DNA from 4 places in the Paenibacillus sp. FSL M7-0420 genome. Region 3 is predicted to be linked to each of the others. Evidence: riboswitches for the same ligand, from Rfam matches in the RefSeq annotation. Region 3 holds a riboswitch; each other region holds the start of a gene.
What was found. Region 3 has a riboswitch for cyclic di-GMP ahead of MKX51_RS29650 (flagellar assembly protein A). Riboswitches for the same ligand answer to the same signal wherever they lie in the genome.

Region 1 (5,776 bases), 2.4 Mb from region 3:
GTCACCCCCTTCAGCTTCCTCAGCCAGCGGATTCACATCGACGGAGCCGGGTGGCATCCCTCCGGGGAGACCTATCCCTGCCTGACCGCTTTGCAGGAAGCCTTATGGGAGAACCGCAAGGTGAGCATCACCTATCTGCGCGGGGAGGACGCTGCGAAGCGGCTGGTTGCACCGCTGGGGCTGGTGGTCAAGCGCGGCGTATGGTACGTAGTTGCCGAGCATAGCGGCGGGCTGCTGCGGACCTACCGGGTCTCCAGAATCACTGAGGCCAAAGTCACAGATGAGCTATTTGAGCTGCCGGAGGATTTTGACCTGTCCCGCTACTGGGAGACCTCCACCGCCGCATTCAAGTCTGCCTTGCCCAGGTACCCCTCCAGCCTGCTTGTAAGAGAGCAAACAATGAAGGAGCTGCAGAAGGAGCGATACGTCGCCCTGTTGCACCAGGAGCCTTCTGAGGCCCCGGGCTGGATCAGGGCCGAGGTCGAGTTCAACACACCGGAGTCTGCGTGCCGGATCATCCTGTCCCTGGGTCAGGGCATCAAGGTGACGGCACCGCCTGAGCTTGCGGATACGGTTGCTGCGGCTCTGCGCGAAGCGGCAGCATTATACGATTTTTAATAATAGACCAAATGCACTAGTATCCCCTATAATATTACAATACACATTATTATTTATAGGGGGACTTTACATTATGGACTGGATGAACAAGCTGCCGTTGAAACAAAAAATCGTCACCGGATGTTACCTGGTTGCCGCTTTATTCGCTGTCCCTGTCTTAATTACGCTAATCCTTATGGACAGGCTGCTCATCGGCATTATTCTTGTCGCTGTCCTGGCAGCGCTGACTTACCCGCTTGCGCGCTTCATTGAGAGAACGCTTACATCTTCATTTGAGGATATCTCCAATGTGACGCACACGATTGCCAAAGGCGACTTCACCAGCCGTGCTGACGAGAATGGCTCCATGGGCGACATTAGCCGCTCCTTCAACACCATGATTGACAAGCTCAAAAAAATCCTCACCGATGCCTCACAGATTACCCGTCAGGTTATGGACGCCAGCCGCGGGATTGAAGACAAGAATCAGAACCTGAAGTTTGTCATGGCGCAGGTGGCCTCCTCCTCCAATGAACTGGCCCTCGGTGCTAACGAAATCTCGGTGGATATCGCTGATATGACCGAATCGATCAAGGATATCGAAATCAAAGTCTCCAATTATACGAATTCCACCAAGGAAATGAATAGAAGGTCTGTACATACGCTGGAATTGGTAGAACAGGGGCGGCAATCGGTGGATACCCAAGCCGAAGGCATGCGCAAGAACATCCAGGCTACCCGGAAGGTGGCGGATACCATCGAAGCCCTATCGCATAACGCACGAGGCATTACGATGATTACCAAGACGATTACTGAAATTGCTGAACAGACCAATCTGCTGTCGCTCAATGCTTCTATTGAAGCCGCCCGTGCAGGCGAGCATGGCCGCGGGTTCGCAGTTGTTGCCCAGGAGGTCCGCAAGCTGGCCGAGGAATCCACCGCTTCAACCAAAGAGGTGTTCGGTCTGGTACGCAGCATCGAAGCGGATATCAAGCAGGCTATTGATAACATCGCCATTAACGAAGAGGTAGTCCAGGTGCAGAATGAGATGATTACGGAGACGGCCAACATCTTTGCTCAAATTGTGCATAGTGTCCAATACATAACCGAGCAGATTGCCTCTTTCTCCGCAGAGAGTGACCTTATGCTGGAGAGCGCGCTCAAGATCTCCGGGGCGATCGAGAATATCTCAGCCATCACCCAGGAGACCGCCGCAGGGACGGAAGAGGTATCCGCAGCAATGAACGAACAGATTCATGCTCTGCAATCCGTAGCTGAGGAGACAGAGAAGATGACCTCCGCAGTCTTCAACCTGCAAAAAACGATTCATATTTTCAAATTTTAACCCCGGCACAAAGAGACACGCCTGCGGAATTTTCTGCGGGAGGTGTCTCTTTTTTTGGGCAAAACAAAGATTGTTATGTAATATTCACAAATTGTTGAAATTGTGCATAACGGTAAAAAACGTGCTTTGCACTTCTTTACTATAGTCGTTCTATTGTCATAGATTGTCTATAAGCTAACCTCTCACATCACCGCTACTTAAGTCCTATCACCGAAATTTGCAATGCTGTATATCTAGCGATTTCTTAATATTTTGCAGTAAATCAGGAATGTAATGAGTCTTTGGGCTCACTTCCCATATTAACCAACCTAAATGGCCATTTGCATTTTAAGACTTTAGTCTTCCAGAGACAACCATTTTCAAAAGTTTGAAAATCCAAATATTTAGCCATTTTTACTCCTGAATATTCGTCAAATTCCGAGTTTCTTCTCACAGGGGTTATTGACAAAAGAGGAGCAAGGAATATATTGTAAAGGAAAATTCTCCACAAATTCATTTATAACCGCATACCGGCAAAATTCACCGAAAGGGAATGACGCAAAGCCATGGATCTACAGTCTCATTTCTGAAGTGGGATCATGACAGCCAGGTTGCTGAAAAACTGTGAACGCCTTAGGTTTCGCGTTTGATTATGGTGATTCGTGCAACAGACCTGTGCTCCAATGTTGAGTACAGGTTTTCTATTGCTGACGTATACAAATAACAACTTGCGGGGTGGATGTTCTGAAGACAGTTGCAGATTATATGGCGGAAGCATTACGCAATCTGGGAGTCACTCATTCTTTTGGAATCATAGGCAAGTCTATTTGCCCCATCGCTTTGAAAATGGTTGACTACGGTATAGAGTTCATCCCCGGCCGGCACGAATCCAGCTCCGGCTTCGCCGCCGGCGGTTATGCTCTGAAGACCGGCAGTCTCGGGGTAGCCTTCGGCACCTCCGGTCCGGGCGGAACGAATCTGCTCACCGCAGCAGCGCATGCCAAGGCCAATAATCTTCCCGTCCTCTTCATCACCGGACATCAGTCCATCAAGGAGCTGGGCATTCCCCAATGTCAGGATTCCACTTCCTATCTGGCTGATTTGGCGGATATGTTCCGGCCGGCCACCCTCTTCAGCAAGCTCGTTGAACGCGGCGATCACTTCAGCACGATTTTCAACCATGCCCTATCCATCGCCCTCGGTGACCGGAAAGGTCCGGTCCATCTCTGCATTCCGTTTGATGTGCAGACAGAGCGGCTCGCGGAATGCCGGATTGTTCTGCCGGAACGCGAGGGACTAGTCAGTTATCAGAACTATGACCGGGTCATCTCGGCGATTAATCAATCCGCCAGACCGCTGATCATTGCCGGTAAAGGCGTCAACCGTTCAGGTGCCCATCAGGAACTGGTCCAGCTGGCCGAAACCTTCAACATTCCTGTAGTCACCTCTCCAGGCGGCAAAGGCGCCATAGCTTATGATCACCCGCTCTACCACGGTCCGGTCGGCGTCGGCGGCTCTTCGCACGGCGATGAATTGCTGAACAACAGTGATCTGTTCATTGTTCTGGGCTCCCGGCTGAGCGACATGACCATCTGCAACCTGAAGCCGGAGAATCATCCGCAGCAGCTGATCCAGTTCGATGTAGATCCAACCTTTGTCGGCAAAATACTGTCCTCATCCACCATCGCTGTCGGCGGGGACTTAAGGGACAACCTGGCACTGTATCTTCAGAAGCTGGACTCCTCTACGGTCACCAGGCATGAAATCACAATCTCCAATGCTTACAATGACGAGCTGCCCGTGCTGGCCGGCCTCTCTCTGGCTTCGGTAATGAGCACGATGAGCGACTTGATTCCTTACAACAGCAGCGTGTTTGTAGATGACGGCAGCCATGGCTTCAATGCTGTGAAATGGTTCAATGTCCGCAGGCCCGGCAGCTTCATATTCGATGCCTACTTTGCCTGTATGGGCAATTCAATTGGCATGTCCATCGGCGCCAAGGCTGCCTCTCCCGGGGAGACTGTCTTCTGTATTACCGGGGACGGCTGTTTTATGATGCTCGGAGCTGAAATAAACACGGCCGTTTGCAAGGACATTCCGGTAATTTTCATCGTGGTGAACAATATGCAGCTGGATATGGCGCTCAAGGGCATGGAGAAAACGACCGGCCGGATTGACGGTACGATCTTCGAGGTTCCGATGGATGCCGTGAAATTCGCCGAATCGCTGGGTGCAGCCGGCTTCCGCTGCGAGACGCAGGAGGAGTTCGCTGCCGCAATCCGCGAAGCTGTGGCCCTTAACAAGGCAGCTGTCATTGAACTGCTGACTGACCGTGATGAAATGCCTCCTACGGCGCACCGAACGCTGGATCTTACGTAAGGAAGCCATATCCGCACACCTTTTCTAACCTACTGTCAGGAGGACATAACGTGAACAAGAGCATGAACAGCGGACTCGATCATTTCACTGATCTCTCAGGAGATTATGGGGCCAAGGCCCTGGCTCCGATCAAAGAGCATTTTCCGGAATTAGCCGAATATATCATGGGCAATGCTTATGGCGATATTTTTCAGCGGACCACGATTGGCTCTGACTGGAAGGAGATTGCAGTGATCTCGTCTCTGATTACGATGGGGCAATATGAACAGCTGGGGGTTCATTATGTAATGGCGCTCCGCGTTGGCATGACCGTCGAGCAGATCAAGGGTGTGCTGCTGCATCTGACCCCTTGCGTCGGTGCCCCCCGGGTGATTTCGGCCTTTAATGTGCTGCTGGATACCCTGGAGGAGATCAAAGAAAAATCTTCATAATTCTACAAATTTCGACTTTTCAATTGCACATTTCAGGATGATCTGGTTATAATGAAGGCAAAATATCCCAAATCGAACTGCGGTTTTGTCGAATAGAGTCGCAGAAATAATGTTTTGGAGGTATTGGAAATTACACTTAGGGAGAGATCAACATGGGACAATTTATTTTGAAGACAGATACTGCGAAGAAAGTAATCAATATTGAGCTGGAGGGAACCTTCTCTAACGAGGACGGGCTCAAATCCATACAGGCTTACCAGCAGACCATTAACCCGATCAGCCCTGCTGAATATGCACTAGAGATCGACTGCCGCAAGCTGAATGTAACAGCTCCTGATGTTGTACCGCTGCTTGAAGGCTGCTTCATCATGTTCAAGGCTGACGGCTTCCAGAAAGTGAGTCTTACCCTGGAAAATAACCCGATCCTCAAAATGCAGCTGGCACGCCTGGGCCGCAAAGCCGGACTTGAGAACCTGGAGATCACTTCAACCGTACAAGCTTAATAAATACAATTTAAACCTAAATCAGCCGCTTGAAACGCACATGCTAATTCATTCATTGAACCGGCTGCTAATGCCGGAAGAGAGTTTTGTAAGAAGCAGATTCGTGAGAAGTATAGCTAACAAAACTTTAGGAGGTCTGTACTATGGCGGGGATTCGCATTAAGGACATTGATATCTACCATCCAGACAAAAGAATCGGCAATGACTTTTTCATACAGCATTTTGACGATAAAGGTATTGATATCCGTGGACTGCTGGCTACTCTGGGCCGTCAAAACCGCTACAGCATCGACAGCCCGGATGAGAACTCCCTGACAATGGCTTTTGAAGCCGCAAGTAATGTTCTGGAGAAGACCGGTCTTACCGGCCCTGACATTGACCTGATCGCTTATGCAAGCCAGACTCCTGAATATATATTTCCTACGAACTCATTGATGATTCACCGCCTGATTAACGGGGCCTCGCATACCATCTGTATTGACAGCAATGCCAACTGTGCCGGAATGACCGCCTCGGTTGAACAGGTCAGCCGCCAGATGATG
Region 2 (5,776 bases), 6.5 Mb from region 3:
CCCATCAACTGGAGCGGGTCAATGTGTTCGGCGGTGTCGGAACAGGGAAGTTTCAGCTGGAATTCAGCCAGACCCCTGATAATTGGAGCAGCCCGCTTGAGGTGAGCGAGGATGTGGGCAATGTCTTCATCTGGAAAAGCCAGCCGCTTAACGTATCCGCAAGATATGTCAAGCTCTCGGTTACGTCTCCAGGCTTCACGCTCAATGAGATGGCCTTCTATGAGCAGGGGGCACCGGAGGTTCCTCTGACGATAGCAAGCGTGACACCCGATTCGGGAGCAGCAGCTAAAAGAGGAATGCCGGCCAATCTGTTCGACGAGCAGTCCGTCATACCCAAGAACTCTAATTTCATGAACAGTACGTATTTTGATGAGATCTATCATGCCCGTACGGCTTATGAGCATTATCATAATATTGTTCCTTATGAGAATACGCATCCGCCGCTTGGCAAGCTGCTGATCGGGGTAGGGATGGAGCTGTTCGGCGTCAATCCGTTCGGGTGGCGGATCATAGGGACCTTGTTCGGGATTGCAATGCTGCCGCTGATCTATATCATGGCGATGCGGTTGTTCCGTAAGACCACCTATGCTGCACTGGCAGCGGGACTATTCGCTCTGGACTTCATGCATTTCACCCAGACGCGGATATCGACCATCGATGTGTACGGTGTATTCTTCATTATGCTGATGTTCTATTTCATGCAGCGGTATTTCACGATGAATTTCTACCGGATGCCGCTGCGGACCACACTGGCTCCGCTGTTCTGGTCCGGCCTGTTCTTCGGAATCGGGGTTGCTTCGAAGTGGATCGTGATTTACGGCGGCGCGGGACTTGCTATTATGCTGGTGCTGTCGCTGCTGGACCGCTACCGGGAGTATAAGGCTGCCGGACGCCTGCTGGCTGAAGGCAAGCTGAGCGGTCAGGAGCTCAAAGCCGCCTGCCGGACTGCAGATCAGTCCTTCTGGAAGAACACGATCATCACGCTGGCCAGCTGCATCGGATTCTTCGTCATCATTCCGGGAATCATATACAGCCTGTCCTTCATTCCTTCACTATCTGCGTCGGCAGAGGGCTTCACCGTTAAGGGGCTGATTGATGCCCAGAAGAATATGTACAACTATCACAGCCAGCTTGTAGCTACACATCCGTTCGCCTCGTCCTGGTGGGAGTGGCCGTTCATGAAGCGTCCGGTGTGGTTCTTCAGCGGCGGCGAAGGCTTGCCTGCAGGCAAGGCGAGCAGCATAGTAACGATGGGCAATCCGCTGATCTGGTGGACAGGAATCTTCACGATGCTGGCTGCTGTATGGTTCACCCTGAAGCGCCGGGACAAGAGCCTGTATATGATCTGGATCGGCTTCTTCTCACAATATGTTCCGTGGATGCTTGTGCCGCGTGAGACGTTCCTGTACCATTACTTTGCGATGGTGCCGTTTATGATTCTATCCATTGTGTACATCCTGAAGCTGCTTGACGGCAGGTTCCAGGGTGCCAGATATCTGCGGTACGCCTATGTTGCGGCCGCCGCCATCCTGTTTGTAATGTTCTATCCGGTATTGTCCGGCATGCAGGTGAACAGCAGTTATATCATTCATGTACTTCGCTGGTTCCCTTCCTGGGTATTCTAGGAGGGGAGCTGTAAGAGCCGCATAGTTGCTCAAAGCTGATGTTGATGAAGCGCATCAAGGAAGCTGTGGCTTACAATAAATTTAGGAGGAACCCTTGTGAAGGCCAGATATAGTGTAATTGTGCCCATGTATAATGAGGAGGAAGTCATTCAGGTAACGTACGAGCGGCTCAAAAAAGTAATGGATGGTTGCGGCGATTCCTATGAGCTAGTATTCGTCAATGACGGCAGCCGGGACCGTACGGCTGAGATTATGCGCGGCATAAGCAATACGGATGAGCATGTCAAGCTGATTGACTTCTCCCGTAACTTCGGCCATCAGGTGGCGATTACGGCGGGTATGGATTATGCTGAAGGCCAGGCTGTTGTGGTCATTGACGCAGATCTCCAGGACCCGCCGGAGGTCATCCTGCAGATGATCGCCAAGTGGAAGGAAGGCTATGAGGTAGTCTATGCCAAGCGGCTGAAGCGCCACGGAGAGACCTTCTTCAAGAAGGTGACAGCCAAAATCTTTTACCGTCTGCTCAGCAGCATGACCAGTGTGGAGATTCCCACGGATACCGGGGACTTCCGGCTGATCGACCGTAAGGTCTGCGATGTGCTGCGCGGCCTGAAGGAGAAGAACCGTTATGTACGGGGGCTGGTAAGCTGGGTCGGCTTCCGGCAGACCATGGTGGAATATGTGCGGGAGGAACGCTTCGCCGGGGAGACGAAATATCCGCTTAAGAAAATGATCCGCTTTGCGCTCGACGGAATCACCTCCTTCTCGCACAAGCCGCTCAAAATCGCCTCGTATATCGGATTCTTCCTGTCCTTCTCCAGCTTCATCTACCTGTTTCTGGTCTTATTCCAGAAAGTCTTCACCTCTTGGACTGTACCGGGCTGGGCCTCCATTGTCGGGGTTAACCTGCTGTTTAACGGCATTGTGCTGATGCTGCTGGGCGTCATCGGGGAATACATCGGACGGATCTATGATGAATCGAAGGACAGACCGCTCTATATCGTAAGCGAGACACGGGGCTATCCGGATGCCGAGACCGAAGACACGCGGAAGGAAAGCGACTATGCAAAATAAGGCCTGGAGCGCAGGCATGATCCAGTTTCTGAAATTCAATGCGGTGGGCCTGCTTAACACGTTCATTGATTTTGCGGTATTTACCCTGCTGCATTCCCTGGGGATGCTCAACACCCCTGCACAGATTATTTCCTACAGCGCCGGGACGGCCAACAGCTTTGTCTGGAATAAGAAGGTGACCTTCAAGGGCCGGGACAGAGGAGGCAATAGCGGCTTTGACCGGATGCAGCTGGTGAGATTTATTGTGCTGAATCTGCTGGTGCTGGGCATTTCGGTGCTGCTGATTCATCTGCTGACTGACCGGCTGGGAGTCCAGGTGCTGATGGCCAAGGTGCTGGTTACCTTTATTACAGTAATCATTAATTTCTTTGGAAGCCGGAAGTGGGTATTCTAAAGAGATAGAGCGTATATCTTCCCCGTATTCTGCGGAGGCAGCACTTATTCTATATTGCGGAGGCGATTGTCATGCGGAAGTTATCCTATTTGATTATACTTGCCGGGGTCCTGATTATGCTCTACCCCAAAGGAAGCGAATGGTACGAGGACCGTCAGCAGCAGAAGCTGCTGGAAGAGGCTGAACAGGCCTATAGTGAAATCGTTCCTTCGGCTACGGCTCCTGCCAGCCAGGATCTGAGTAAGCCTTATGCGGAAGTCACCCAGCTGCTGGCGGAAGAGTCTGGTGCGGAAGAGCCGGTGCCCACTACAGCGCCCGAGATTGAAGTGGGAGGCAAGATCACCGCTATTATTGAAATCGATAAAATCGATCTGAAGCTGCCTGTACTGGAGGGCGCCAACAAGACCAATATGAAGCATGCAGCGGCGCATATGAAGGAGACAGCTCCGATTGGCGCGGTAGGCAATGCAGCGATTGCTGCGCATCGGTCAAGAACGGCAGGGCGGCTGTTCAACAGATTGGATGAGGTTGGTAAAGGGGATACCATTACTGTTATTACAAGCGGACAGGAATACAAGTATGTTGTATATGATGTATCTATTGTAGAGCCTACCGATATTTCGGTACTGAAGGGAAAGGATGACGATAAGATTTTGACCCTTATTACCTGTGATCCGCTAGTCAACCCTACCCACAGACTCATCATTCACGCGAAGCTGACCTGATTCTATCAGGACAAGGCGATAAAGGTCGAAAAAACATAAAATTTTAGTATATTTGTGGTGAAATCTAGCAATTGGGTCTTGCTAATAGATATAGATATGGTAAGATATAACTATGAAAGCTAATACACGATAAACGGCAAACCTATCGAAAGGTAGGGACGCAAAGCTACAGGGCCTTCCCGTCATGGATGGCAGCCAGTTACCGAATGAAGAGGCTTTTTTTGTTTGTTTTCATTCTGGATCTGTCATTATGTGGTAGTAGATTGGACAGATAAAGCTTATACGATAACGGCAAACCTATCGAAAGGTAGGGACGCAAAGCTAAAGGGCCTTCCCGTAAGAATGGCAGCCAGCTACCGAAAGGGGTTTTATCCATGAAGAAGTTTTATTTAATGCTGATTACGCTTTTTGTGATCGTCACTTCCGTGCAGACAGGCACTGCTCAAGCAGCAAATGCAGATTCAAGCTGGTTAAATGTTGGACAACTTGATCAAGGGATTATCGGGGTTTCGTACGATGTTCCTAAGGACAAGAAGATGAAGCTCATGATTACCAAGGACAATAACAGCTATACTTACAACTTATACACTTCCAAACCGACCGAGACGTTCCCGCTGCAACAAGGTAATGGCTCTTACAAGGTCTCCGTTCTTGAGAATACTACCGGCAACAAATACAAAGTACTATCTTCCGAGACTGTATCTCTCTCCATGAGCAATGTGAATGCCGTATATTTGAGCTCTGTACAGAATGTAAAGTGGAGTTCTTCCGATAAATCCGTTCAAAAGGCAGCACAGCTTACAAAGGGTCTGACCACAGATGCAGACAAAGTTAAGGCTATCTACAATTACATCGTAGCTAACGTGAAATATGACTACTCTCTGGCCAACAGTGTAAGCACGGATTATATTCCGAACAACGACAACACACTGGCTACCAACAAAGGGATCTGCTACGATTACGCTTCCTTGTTCGCTACTATGCTCCGCAGTGAAGGGATTCCAACCAAGTTGGTTATGGGGAATACAAGCTATGTAACTTCATACCATGCCTGGAACGAAGTGTTCCTGAACGGCAAATGGGTGACGATTGATACTACAGTGGATGCAGGTCTGGGCAAGAAAACAGCAACAACAGAACTGGTCAAATCAGCAAGCAAATATACTGCAGCGAAATTCTACTAAGAATAGCTGTGAACTATAGCATTATCTGAGACTAACCCGCTTAATCATTAAGCGGGTTATTTTTATTTATATAAAGGTTGCTTTTTAATAGAAGGATAGGTTATTATAAATAAGCGTTGTTGGAGCGGCAAAGGAAATGAGAGATTACTTAAATAAGTGATTTCAAAAATAAAGCTTGCATTGCTCAGAAGAACGTGATATATTATAAGAGTTGCTGGTGACGATAACATCGCCGCTAACAACGAGCTTGATCTTTGAAAACTGAACAACGAGTGAGTATCTGGAGATCACTTCGGTGAGATCCAAAATTAGAGAATGTAAATTCTCGTCAGATGTTTCAAAATGAGCAATCGCTCTTTCTAAATACCAATTTGGAGAGTTTGATCCTGGCTCAGGACGAACGCTGGCGGCGTGCCTAATACATGCAAGTCGAGCGGAGTGTGAAAGGAAGCTTGCTTCCTTTCAGACTTAGCGGCGGACGGGTGAGTAACACGTAGGCAACCTGCCCTCAAGCCTGGGATAACTACCGGAAACGGTAGCTAATACCGGATAATTTCTTTTTTCTCCTGAGGAGAGAATGAAAGGCGGAGCAATCTGCTGCTTGGGGATGGGCCTGCGGCGCATTAGCTAGTTGGTGGGGTAACGGCCCACCAAGGCGACGATGCGTAGCCGACCTGAGAGGGTGAACGGCCACACTGGGACTGAGACACGGCCCAGACTCCTACGGGAGGCAGCAGTAGGGAATCTTCCGCAATGGGCGCAAGCCTGACGGAG
Region 3 (5,776 bases):
CAGTGAGATGCTGCCGGCCCACTACTATCCGGCCTTCAAGAAGTATAGCCATTTCGTTGGCAACTACGGCAATGCATGGTGGAAGCAGAATGAGGAATTTGCCAGCTTCAATGGTCCAATTCTGATGACCACGAACTGCATCGTGCCGCCGAAGGACAGCTACAAAGACCGGCTGTACACGACAGGCAACACCGGGTATCCGGGAATTCAGCATATCGCGGCAGGCGCGGACGGAGAGAAGGATTTCTCACCCCTGATCGAGCAGGCCAAGAGCTGCAGCGCTCCGGTGGAGATTGAGACAGGCGAGATTATCGGCGGCTTCGCGCATGCGGCTGTAATGAATGTGGCGGATCAGGTGGTTGGAGCGGTAGAGAGCGGCGCCATCAAGCAATTCTTCGTCATGGCCGGCTGCGACGGACGGATGAAGAGCCGGAATTATTACACCGACTTCGCAGCAGAGCTGCCTAGTGACACGGTGATCCTTACCGCAGGCTGTGCCAAATACAAATATAACAAGCTGGCGCTTGGCGATATCGGCGGAATTCCCCGCGTGCTTGATGCCGGTCAGTGCAATGACTCCTATTCCCTTGTGGTTATAGCGCTTAAGCTGAAGGAAGTGTTCGGTCTGGCGGATATCAACGATCTTCCGATCTCCTATAACATTGCCTGGTATGAGCAAAAGGCGGTCATCGTACTGCTGGCGCTGCTGCATCTGGGCGTGAAGAACATTCACCTGGGTCCTACACTTCCGGCGTTCCTGTCGCCTAATGTAGCCAAGGTCTTGGTCGATACCTTCGGTATCGGCGGGATTACTACCGTACAGGAAGACATGGAGCGGTTCATTGCTGCGGTCTAATACCATACAGATTCAGCATTAGCCAAAATACACAAAAGCGAGTCTCCGTATACGGAGGCTCGCTTTTGTGTATGGATATGAACATCACCGTCAGCGTTTACGGCAGCCGGTAGACTGCAAACGGCTCGCCGGTGCGGAGGGCGGCGCTGGCCTGGTCAAGCTGCTCAAGTGTTCCTGCATCCGGTGAAGCAGAGAGACTCTGCAGATTATGCTGTACCTGCTCTACTGCAGTTGCGCCGACAATCACCGTGGAGACGGCGGGCCGGTTCATCAGCCAGGCCAGGGATAGAGCCGCAGGTGAAGTGCCCATCTCCTCCGCAATTGCTTGAACCTGCTCCCCGAGCGAGATGCGCTCCGGGGTAAGGAAGCGGCGGAAGTTCGGATCGGTCTCTGCTCTGGAGCCGGCAGGGGCACTGCTGCTGCCGGCATATTTGCCGGTAAGAATGCCGCCCGCCAGAGGGAAGTATGGGATGATGCCCAGACCCTGATCCAGGCAGAGCGGAAGCAGCTCGGCTTCGGGCGTGCGGTCAGCCAGCGAATAGCTGCATTGGATAGAGATGTATTTCGCCCAGTTACGCGCTTCGCTGATTCCGAGCGCCTTCATCAGCTCCCAGGCGGCATAATTGGAGGCTCCGATATACCGCACCTTGCCTGCGGAGATCAGATCATCCAGCGTGCGCAGTGTTTCCTCCAGCGGTGTGTAGGGGTCGAAGGTGTGAATCTGGTACAGATCCACATAGTCGGTCTTCAGCCGGCGCAGGCTGCCCTCCAGCTCCTGCATCAGATGATGGCGCGAAGAGCCGCTGCCGCCGGGTCCCTCATGCTTCGGCAATCCGGCCTTGGTCGCCAGCACAGCGTTATGGCGTCTGCCTTCAAGCGCAAGGCCAATGATCCGCTCCGATTCAGAGCCGGCATAGATATTGGCGGTATCGATGAAATTGATGCCCTGATCCATAGCGGTGTGCAGAATGCGGACCGAGGTCTCCTGATCTGCCCGTTTGCCGAAGGAATTGGTTCCAAGACCCAGGGCGGACACCTGCAGGCCGCTATTGCCCAGACGGTTATATCTCACGCGCTCACTTCTCCTTATATAGTAGTAGTCTTAGCAGAATCACGCACAAGCAGCTTGCCGCCGGACTCCAGGCGGCTCTCCTGCGACCGGGCAAGATTAATTACCGCATGCTCCTCCTGGAGCAGCTCAATCTCCTCGCTCAGCTTGAGGAGCAGCCTGGAGAAGCGGCTTAGCACACTGTCTGTGATGTACCCGGTGAATTGTCCCGGATGGGCGAATACCTCAAGCATCTGCCGGAGCGGGTCTGTGCCGGAGCCGAACTCTCCGTTCATACGGCTCAGGGCAGCCTGAAGATCACGGATCAGGCTGCCGAGGTGGCTGTATTTATCTTCCAGCAGCAGCATGACTACCAGGCCGTAATTCACGGATTGCTGGCGGGATTCCACATTCTTGGCCAGCTGGCGCGCTGCCTCCAGCAGTCCGTCCGTCTCTGTCCGCAGCAGGCTTGCGAGGCTATGCAGACGATGCTGCAGTACCCCGGCGTGTCCGGCGTACAGGCCGCTGCCGGTGACCTGGCCGCTAACGTAAATACTGCCGGTGGCTATAATTGTAGATTGGCGGATATCGCCATAGACGTACACATTCCCGAGGGCTTCAACCCGTACAGGTCCTTCCAGATCTCCCGGTACAATGATGTCACCTGCGAACATAACATCGCCCGCAGGATCGGTCATCTCGCTGGTCAGCAGACAGGCCGGAGGGAAGTCACATATCCGGACGCTGCTGTTTCCTCCGCAGATGCGGGGTCTGCCGGTATGCCGGGCCACGATATGACCGCAGGGAAGGAGCTTGGCATGATTACCGGCAGCAAAGTAGAGATCCTGCGGCGGGGGAGGGGGCAGTACCCTTCCGTCTGTATCGAGGCCGGGAATGCCTTCTTCGGGCGGCAGTTTGCGGGCGAAGACTTCGCCTGCAAAGGTAAAGGGGGCCCCCGGGAAACGGAGATACTCCATGGTATCCTCAGGCTTCTGACCCGGGGCTCCCTGTCCCTGAAGCATCCGGTTCCCCTCCAGTGTATGCTCCGGCAGCAGGAATTCCAGCCGGGCTTCCTTGCCGGGCAGCGGGGATCTTCCTTCAGCGATGCAAACGGGAAGATATGTAGGGTTCTCCAGCTCCGCGTACAGGGCGGGAATGTTCAGGTTGCGCAGAATAAAACGGTTGTCCAGTGAGGCGATAATCTGTTCTATGGTGAGCGTGGACAGCAGCATCGCCGGATTGGGCTGGGCACGGACAACCGCTTCGAAGGCGGCAGGACAGTTGACCAGATTCCAGGCGTACTTCTCTGCACGGTATAAAGTGAAGTGGACCTTGAGCTTGTCAGGCGATACGGTAATTTCATATTGCGGCTTCTCACAGATCTCCCAAGTGATATAATCCGCCCTGGTCACCTCGGTTGGTTCTGTAACGGTCTTCCAGTTGATCTTCAGGACAACAGGGTGGATCGCAGAAATGCGGGCGGGAGCACCTCCGGGGAGCGGGGGAGTAATAAATATCTGGTTGTCCTGCACGAGGATAATTCCATTCTTATCTCCAGTTGTCCCGTCAGAAGTCCGGCCCTCCACAGAGAATGAATCCAGGAGACCTTTACGTTCGAGCATCAGGGACTCTACGAATTCATATCGGCTTGGTTCGATATCCTGCTGCGGCATGGTTGTAACCTCACTTTTTCGTATGATCAATGGCAATTCGTACAGAAAAAGAACATCATCAAGCCTGGGAGGCTTCCCCTCCTGAACAGCTGGCTTAAGTGGTCTCTATTGGCAGCCTGGCAACCGTAAACGCAGATTCTGGCGTTCTTAGGCCCATAGCTTTGCGTCCTGCCCTTTCGGGGAGTTTGCCTTTAGAAATAGATCAATGATATACATCCTGTAGAGGCAATGAATAGTGGTCGACTGCAATCGACAAAAAGAATCATAAATAGTTCTTATGCGTCATTAACTTCTGCAAACAAGCTTAATTCTAGTACTTAAAGAGCTATTTTTCAACTATATTATGCCTATTTATCAAAAAACTCGAAATATGCAGCTCTATTTCGACAAAAAAACTGGTTTCCCAGCGCTTACAGCTTATGGAAGAGGCAGAAGGAGGAAAGTGTGAGCATTGAACTGTTGGGACACTCTGGGCTTGGTAAGACCCGGAGTGTTCCTTTTTGATAAGGAGTATTGCGAGTATAAATGTTATGTATATGTTAACTATGTAAATAAACACAAACATTCAGTGTATTATTTCGTAATAAAACCGAAGACATCCCAAATTCATTGTAATATAATCTAACTCATACCAAGGAAACGCGAATTAATGTTAACTAATATAACATTAATAGAGATAGCGACATCAGGAGAGGAGCATAAACCATGCAGATTGCAGCAACACCTTACATCTGGCCTTATGACGGGGCTGTGGACCCGGCGAAGACAGCGCTGATGATTATCGACATGCAGACGGATTTTTGCGGCAAGGGCGGTTACGTCGAGAGAATGGGTTATGACCTCTCATTAACAGCGAGGGCGATTCAGCCCATTCAGCGGCTGCTGGCACGTATCCGGGAGATTGAAGGGTTCACCGTGATCCATACCCGCGAGGGGCATAAGCCGGATCTGTCGGATCTGCCGGCGAACAAACGGTGGCGCAGCCGCCAGATTGGGGCCGAGATCGGCTCCGAAGGACCGGCGGGACGAATCCTCGTGCGGGGGGAGCGCGGCTGGCAGATCATTGAGGAGCTGGCGCCTGCTGGCGGAGAGTACATTATAGACAAGCCGGGCAAAGGGAGCTTTTACGCAACGGACCTGGACCTGATCCTGAAGAATAAAGGAATTACCCATCTGATTCTGACTGGTATTACTACCGATGTCTGTGTACACACCACGATGCGGGAAGCCAATGACCGCGGGTACGAGTGTCTGATTCTTGCGGATTGCACGGGAGCGACGGATGAAGCGAATCACCTGGCGGCGCTGAGTATGGTTCAAATGCAGGGCGGGGTGTTCGGCAGTGTAAGTGATTCACAAGCGGTGCTGCGTGCGCTGGAGCAATACTAAATCATTCATAAACGGGGGAATAACCATGTGGAACAAGTCCAGAACGAAAGCGCTGATGCTGTTAACCTCGCTGATGCTGCTCCTGACCGCCTGCGGTAACACTACGGAAGCCGGTAAGGCCGAAGGCCAGGGAGCGGAAGGCTCAGGCGAGCTGAAGAAGGTGGTGCTCCGGCTGAAGTGGATTCACCAGGCGCAGTTTGCCGGCTTTTATACCGCGGTGGAAAAAGGCTTCTATAAAGAAGCGGGGCTGGATGTTGAGATCCGCCCGGGGGGCTCGGATTTCCCCGCTGTGCAGATGGTAGCTTCCGGCAGTGAGGAGTTCGGAGTTACGGGTGCCGACCAGGTCGTCATCGCCAGAGAGAAAGGCGTCCCTGTCAAAGCGTTATCCGCGATCTACCGCAAAACCCCGTTCGTCATGTTCACACTCAAAGAGTCCGGGATCAAGACGATGGAGGACCTTGTCGGGCAAAAGGTAGGCATTAAGCTGGGCGGCAACGAAGAGCTGACCTTCCGGGCCATGGAGAAAAGCGCGGGCATCGACCCTTCGCAAATCGAAGAGATGCCGGTCAAATACGATCTGAGTCCGCTGTTGACCGGGCAGGTCAAGGCCTGGCCCGGCTATGTCATTAATGAAGTGCTGGCTGTAGAGGAGCAGGGCAAGGAAGTGAATATTATCGACCCGAACGACTATGGCATCAATTTCTATGCCGATACCTTATTCACCACGGAGTCTGTCATCAAGAAGGACCCGGAGATGGTCGCAAGCTTCGTGCAGGCGTCTATGCAGGGCTGGGATTATGCGGTGAAGCA
Region 4 (5,776 bases), 6.1 Mb from region 3:
GCACCTGAATCGCGGGGAAGTTGGCTAAATGAGTAAATGAAGAGCACAAGTGCACCTGAATCCCGGGAAAGTTAGCTAAATGAGTAAATGAAGAGCACAAGTGCACCTGAATCTCGGGAAAGTTGGCCAAATGAGTAAATGAAGAGCACAAGTGCACCTGAATCCCGGGAAAGTTGGCTAAATGAGTAAATGAAGAGCACAAGTGCACCTGAATCCCGGGAATGTTAGCTGAACGAGCAAATGAAGAGCACAAGTACCCCTGATTTCCCGGATTCGAGCCAAATGGAGCAACTGAGCAGCACTAGTGCCTAGTACTTAACTAACCAGCTTCTGCCGCCGCGAACTTGTGCGGCAAGCCCTTGGCACAAGAGTCTTGGATTCCGGTCTTGAATCTTGGTCTTGAATTCTAATGTCTTGGAACTTGTTCTTTCCAGCCGCTAACTCAGCGGCGACGCCTTGGAACAAGCGGCACTTAAGAGTCTTTGAGCTTTTGAATCTTTCTCCGCCGCAACAGTAGGCGGCAACCAGGGATTCACTGTCGTGAAGGCAGGCTGCCGGCAACCAGGATTTCAACTGCTGCTGCCGCAAGTATAGCGCGGCAGCCCGGCCCCCTTGCCGCTACAACAAGCCGGCAATATCGGATCTTTAGCCGGGAGCTTCGCCTGCGGGCGAAGCGGATGTAAAAGCACAGCCTGTTATGAAATGGAGCGGAGAGGAATTTTGGAGCTGTAGGAGCGTTAGCGTCCGCCTTTGTATTTGGATTTCTACCGCGAGAAGCGGTTTTAATCAAGAAATCCAAATACAACAGCGGCCGTAAGCCCAAAATTCCTTGCAGCGACCCTCATAACAGGCGGGATTTTAAATTACAATTCCAGCAACAAGAAATACCCAATAACAATACGATATGGAGGGTTCACTATGAAACTAGTACTTCTATCAGGCGGCTCCGGCAAGCGGCTCTGGCCGTTGTCCAATGACTCACGCTCCAAGCAATTTCTGAAGGTACTGGAAAGCCCGGCAGGTGAACCGGAATCGATGGTACAACGGGTATGGAGACAGCTGGAGGAGAACGGCATGGCCGGGTCCTCTTATCTGGCGACCGGACGCAGCCAGGTGGAGATGATCCAGAGCCAGCTCGGCAGCGGGGTGCCGATCATCGTGGAGCCGGAGCGGCGGGATACCTTCCCGGCTATTGCGCTGACGGCGGCCTACCTGTATTCCATCGCGGGGGTGTCCCCAAGCGAGACCGTGGCGATTCTGCCGGTGGACCCATACGTGGAATCCTCCTTTTTCGAAACGGTGCTGCAGCTGGAGAACACCATGCTGGTGAGCGGGGCGAACCTGGCGCTGATGGGCGTAGTTCCCGAGCATGCTTCGGAGAAATACGGCTACATCATTCCAACGGGCGCAGATGCGGGAGCGAATGGTTACCTGCAAGTGAGCCACTTCCAGGAGAAGCCTGACCGTGTGCAGGCCGAGGAGCTGATCAGCCGGGGAGCGCTCTGGAACTGCGGAGTATTCGCCTTCCGTCTGGGCTACCTGCTGGATATCCTGCAGCGCAAAGGGCTGCCGCTGAATTACGAGGAGCTGCAGAAGCAGTATAAGCTGCTGTCCTCCATCAGCTTCGATTACGAAGTGGTAGAGAAAGAAGAGAACATCGTCGTGCAGCCTTATGCCGGATTCTGGAAGGACCTGGGTACCTGGAACACCCTGACCGAGGAAATGACCAGCAACCATGTCGGCAAAGGCTTCATCACCGCTGATTCCGAGGGCACCTGCCTCATTAACGAGCTGGATATTCCGATTACGGTCATCGGGGCGAAGGATCTGATTATCGCCGCCAGCCCGGACGGCATTCTGGTGACACACAAGGCCGAGAGTCCGCGGATCAAGGAAGTGCTGAAGACTTTTGAACAAAGACCGATGTACGAGGAACGCCGCTGGGGACACTACAAGGTGATCGATTATGTGAAATATGATGAAGGCAACGAGGTGCTGACCAAGCGGATTTTCATCAATGAGGGTAAAAATATCAGCTATCAGCTGCATCACAAACGCAGTGAAATCTGGACCTTTGTCAGCGGCGAAGCAAGCATTGTGATTAACGAGAAGATGCACAACGTGAAGGCAGGGGATGTGGTGCGGATACCGGAAGGGACCAAGCATGCCATTCTTGCTCTTACCGATGTGGAGTTCATTGAGGTGCAGACAGGCTCTGAGCTGGTAGAGGAAGACAATATCCGTATTACTCTGGACTGGGAGGATATCGCTCTACATCAGTTCATTTCTTAGGTCTAACTTATCTATTTAACCAATTGTTACAATTTTAAATCAGGTATTGAGAACTATTTTTTAGACAAATTTTGTTTTTACTCTACATTAAATTTGCATATCGACGATACTTACGGTAAGAGGGATTGATCCTTCCAAAACGACAATGGCAAACCTAATCGAAAGATAGGGACGCAAAGCTATAGGGCCTTCGCAAGAGTGGCAGCCTGGCTACCGAAAGGAAGAGAATATTGTGAAAACTTACCGTAAGTCTCGTTTGCTCTGCGCTGTGCTGTCGCTGGCCGTGGTATTGTCTGCTGTACCCGTGGGATTGGGAATCGCCCCGTCCACTGTCAAGGCTGCCTCCTCTACAGGAGCGCCCGTGAACCCTAATGCCTCAGCCGAGGCGGTCAAGCTGCTGAACAATCTGTATGATATCTCGGGAAATGGAATTATTACAGGGCAGCATGACTATTTCGAGAGTCCGGATGAGCTGAGCAACAAGCTAAAGGGAACAAGCGGACAATACGCCGCACTGCATGGTTATGAGCTTGGAGCAATCGGTGGACAGAGTGAGAGCGGAGTCGCTGCACAACGCAAAAATATTGTCTGGAGTGCAACGAACTGGTCCAGAGCGGGCGGCATTGTCGCCATGACCTTCCACCAGAACCTGCCGGGCACCAAGTACGAATGGTCCAATGTGCAGAAGTCAATCAGCCAGGCACAATTCAACAAATACGTAACCCCCGGTACTACAGAGTATAATGCGCTGATCACCGATCTGGATAAAGTAGCCGTCTCTCTGAAAAGCCTGCGGGATGCCAAGGTTCCCATCCTGTGGAGACCGTACCATGAAATGAACGGCGGCTGGTTCTGGTGGGGGAAGAAAGATAATTTCTCAGCTCTATGGAATATTATGTATGACCGTTTCGTAAACGTTCATCAATTAAATAATCTGATTTGGGTATGGAACCCGAATGCGCCGAATGCCAACTCTGATCCCTATGCACGGACTTATCCGGGTGCGGACAGAGTGGATGTGCTGGCAGCGGATATATATAATAACGACTACTCGAATAAATATCATGATGATCTGACCAGCCTGGCTGGCGGCAAACCGATCGGCATCGGCGAGAACGGTGAAATGCCGAATATCTCGAAGCTGAAGCTGACCCAGCAGAATTACGTGTTCATGATGAACTGGGGCAAGATGCTCTATGAGAATAACAGCACGGCTACGATCAAGAATTTCATGAATGACAGCTACACACTGACCCGTGACCAATATAAGGCCTGGACTGCTCCAGTGGCGGCCCCTAAGCCAACCGCAACACCGACGCCTACAGCAACACCAGCGCCTACAGTAACACCGACACCAACGGCAACCGCAACGCCGACGCCAACAGCAACGCCAACCGCAACATCGGCACCAACCGTTGCGCCGATTCCGAAGCCGGTCCCAACCTCCGGTGATACGGAGAGCAAGCCTGGCCAGAATGGGTTGCTTGGAGAATACTTCAAGAACATGACACTCTCGGGGACACCGGTTATGGTGCGTAACGATGAGGTCATCAGCTTCAATTGGCGTCAGAGTACTCCTAATACCACACTCGGCGTGGACTACTTCTCGATCCGGTGGACCGGCCAGATTAAGCCGGCTTACAGCGAGACCTATCAGTTCTATACTACATCGGATGACGGTATCCGCTTATGGGTGAACGGCACAGCAGTCATTGACAGCTGGGTCAAGCAGAGCGGAACTGCCCGCACAGGAAGCATAGCCTTGACTGCCGGGCAACTGTACGATATTAAGGTAGAGTATTATGAGAATGCAGGCGATGCGAATGTCCATCTGATGTGGCAGAGCCCCAGCCAGGTGAAGGGAACCGTACCTGCAAGTGCGCTTTTCTCCAGAGCAGGCAACACATCCATACCTGCTCCGGCTGCAACAGCAGTACCGACAACGGTACCAGCAGCGACAGTAGCGCCAGCACAGACAGCAACGCCGGCACCAGTAACGACACCAATGCCAACACCAGCACCAACACTGACGCCAGCACCGACACCAACGCCAACGCCAACGCCAACACCGGTGCCTACGCCGACAGCGGCTCCCGTTCCTTCTCCTACAGCAACACCGGTGGATCTGCCGGTAGAAGTTCCTGCTGCCAATGGACTGTACGCGGAATACTTCAATAACATGACGCTATCGGGCGAACCCGCTGTAGTGCGTACCGATGCTGTGCTTGATTTCAACTGGCGCCAAGGCTCGCCGGATGCCGCCCTCGGCATAGACTTTTTCTCTGTCCGCTGGAGCGGGAAGATGAAGCCGCTCTACACGGAGACTTATCAGATCTATACCCATTCCGATGACGGTATCCGCGTACGGGTGAACGGTGAGCTTGTGATTGACAGCTGGGTGAAGCAGAGCGGCACCGAACGCATGGGCAGCATCAGCCTGACCGCAGGCGAGCTGTATGATATTCAGGTAGAGTATTATGAGAATCAAGGGGATGCAAAAGCGCGGCTGATGTGGCAGAGTCCAAGCCAGGCCAAAGGAACCATTCCGGCAAGCGCGCTGTTTCTCCCTTCCGCTTCGTAAGCTCATAAGGTCCGCAGCTGTGTTCAACATTGGCGCTGTTACTGGTTAAGACGTTACAATTATAAATCCTGCAAGCCACTCTTAATGGCCCTGCTTACCAGCAGGGCTACTAAGCTATAGACGACCATCCGGGAAGCGTAACCGCTCCGGGGTCTGCCGAAGCGGTGTGGCTGGAGAAAGGAGATTACATTGAACACTAACCGTAAGTACAGGCTATTTACAACTGTTTTTCCTCTTATCCTTATCCTTTCATTGCTTCCATGGGGGGAAGGGCGCAGTCTTCCGGCAGATGCCAAGATTACCACACTGGCCGCCCCTGCCGCCGCTCCCATTAAGCCCATTAATCCTTCGGCCTCCAAGGAGGCTTCCGCACTGTTAAGCTATCTCCACGATCTCAGCGGCAAGGGCATGATATCCGGCCAGCATGATTACCTGGAGAGCCCCGATGAATTCAATAATAAGCTCCGCACCACAACCGGCCGCTATGCCGTTCTGCATGGCTATGAGCTGGGAGCCATAGGTAACCAGTCCAAGGCGACCATTGCCAAGCAGCGTCAGGCTGTCGTGGACAGCGCCATCCGGTGGCATAAGGGCGGCGGCATTGTCGCCATGACCTTCCATCAGAATCTGCCGGGAACTGCGCCGGTATGGACCAATGTGCAGAAGCCGCTTAGCCAGAATCAATTCAAGCAGTACGTCACTCCCGGAACGCCGCAGTATAAGGCTCTGATTGCCGAGCTGGATGAAGTGGCCAAGTATCTGGGTGAGCTGCGGGATGCCGGAGTTCCCGTGTTATGGCGGCCCTATCATGAGATGAACGGCGGCTGGTTCTGGTGGGGGCAGAAGGATGACTTTGTGAAGCTGTGGGACCTGGTCTATGACCGCATGGTGAATACGCATAAG

Region 1: it holds a riboswitch for cyclic di-GMP, as region 3 does, so the genes downstream of both, MKX51_RS19390 (thiamine pyrophosphate-binding protein) here and MKX51_RS29650 (flagellar assembly protein A) in region 3, are expected to answer to the same signal.
Region 2: it holds a riboswitch for cyclic di-GMP, as region 3 does, so the genes downstream of both, MKX51_RS01625 (transglutaminase-like domain-containing protein) here and MKX51_RS29650 (flagellar assembly protein A) in region 3, are expected to answer to the same signal.
Region 4: it holds a riboswitch for cyclic di-GMP, as region 3 does, so the genes downstream of both, MKX51_RS03565 (PA14 domain-containing protein) here and MKX51_RS29650 (flagellar assembly protein A) in region 3, are expected to answer to the same signal.

The regions. Positions count from the first base shown of each region.
Region 1 is NZ_JBBOCJ010000001.1:4,507,140-4,512,915, forward strand. Features, by position in the region: gene MKX51_RS19380 (helix-turn-helix transcriptional regulator) at 1-618, shown strand, start outside; gene MKX51_RS19385 (methyl-accepting chemotaxis protein) at 692-1,942, shown strand; cyclic di-GMP riboswitch class I at 2,444-2,540, shown strand; gene MKX51_RS19390 (thiamine pyrophosphate-binding protein) at 2,687-4,300, shown strand; gene MKX51_RS19395 (carboxymuconolactone decarboxylase family protein) at 4,351-4,731, shown strand; gene MKX51_RS19400 (hypothetical protein) at 4,884-5,234, shown strand; gene MKX51_RS19405 (3-oxoacyl-[acyl-carrier-protein] synthase III C-terminal domain-containing protein) at 5,378-5,776, shown strand, end outside.
Region 2 is NZ_JBBOCJ010000001.1:376,192-381,967, forward strand. Features, by position in the region: gene MKX51_RS01605 (glycosyltransferase family 39 protein) at 1-1,625, shown strand, start outside; gene MKX51_RS01610 (glycosyltransferase family 2 protein) at 1,722-2,699, shown strand; gene MKX51_RS01615 (GtrA family protein) at 2,689-3,093, shown strand; gene MKX51_RS01620 (class D sortase) at 3,165-3,818, shown strand; cyclic di-GMP riboswitch class I at 3,944-4,025, shown strand; cyclic di-GMP riboswitch class I at 4,099-4,179, shown strand; gene MKX51_RS01625 (transglutaminase-like domain-containing protein) at 4,193-5,002, shown strand; rRNA gene MKX51_RS01630 (16S ribosomal RNA) at 5,371-5,776, shown strand, end outside.
Region 3 is NZ_JBBOCJ010000001.1:6,912,536-6,918,311, reverse strand. Features, by position in the region: gene hcp (hydroxylamine reductase) at 1-856, shown strand, start outside; gene MKX51_RS29655 (aldo/keto reductase) at 954-1,928, opposite strand; gene MKX51_RS29650 (flagellar assembly protein A) at 1,943-3,577, opposite strand; cyclic di-GMP riboswitch class I at 3,685-3,777, opposite strand; gene biuH (biuret amidohydrolase) at 4,283-4,966, shown strand; gene MKX51_RS29640 (ABC transporter substrate-binding protein) at 4,992-5,776, shown strand, end outside.
Region 4 is NZ_JBBOCJ010000001.1:834,473-840,248, forward strand. Features, by position in the region: gene MKX51_RS03560 (sugar phosphate nucleotidyltransferase) at 919-2,292, shown strand; cyclic di-GMP riboswitch class I at 2,430-2,510, shown strand; gene MKX51_RS03565 (PA14 domain-containing protein) at 2,525-4,873, shown strand; gene MKX51_RS03570 (glycosyl hydrolase) at 5,063-5,776, shown strand, end outside.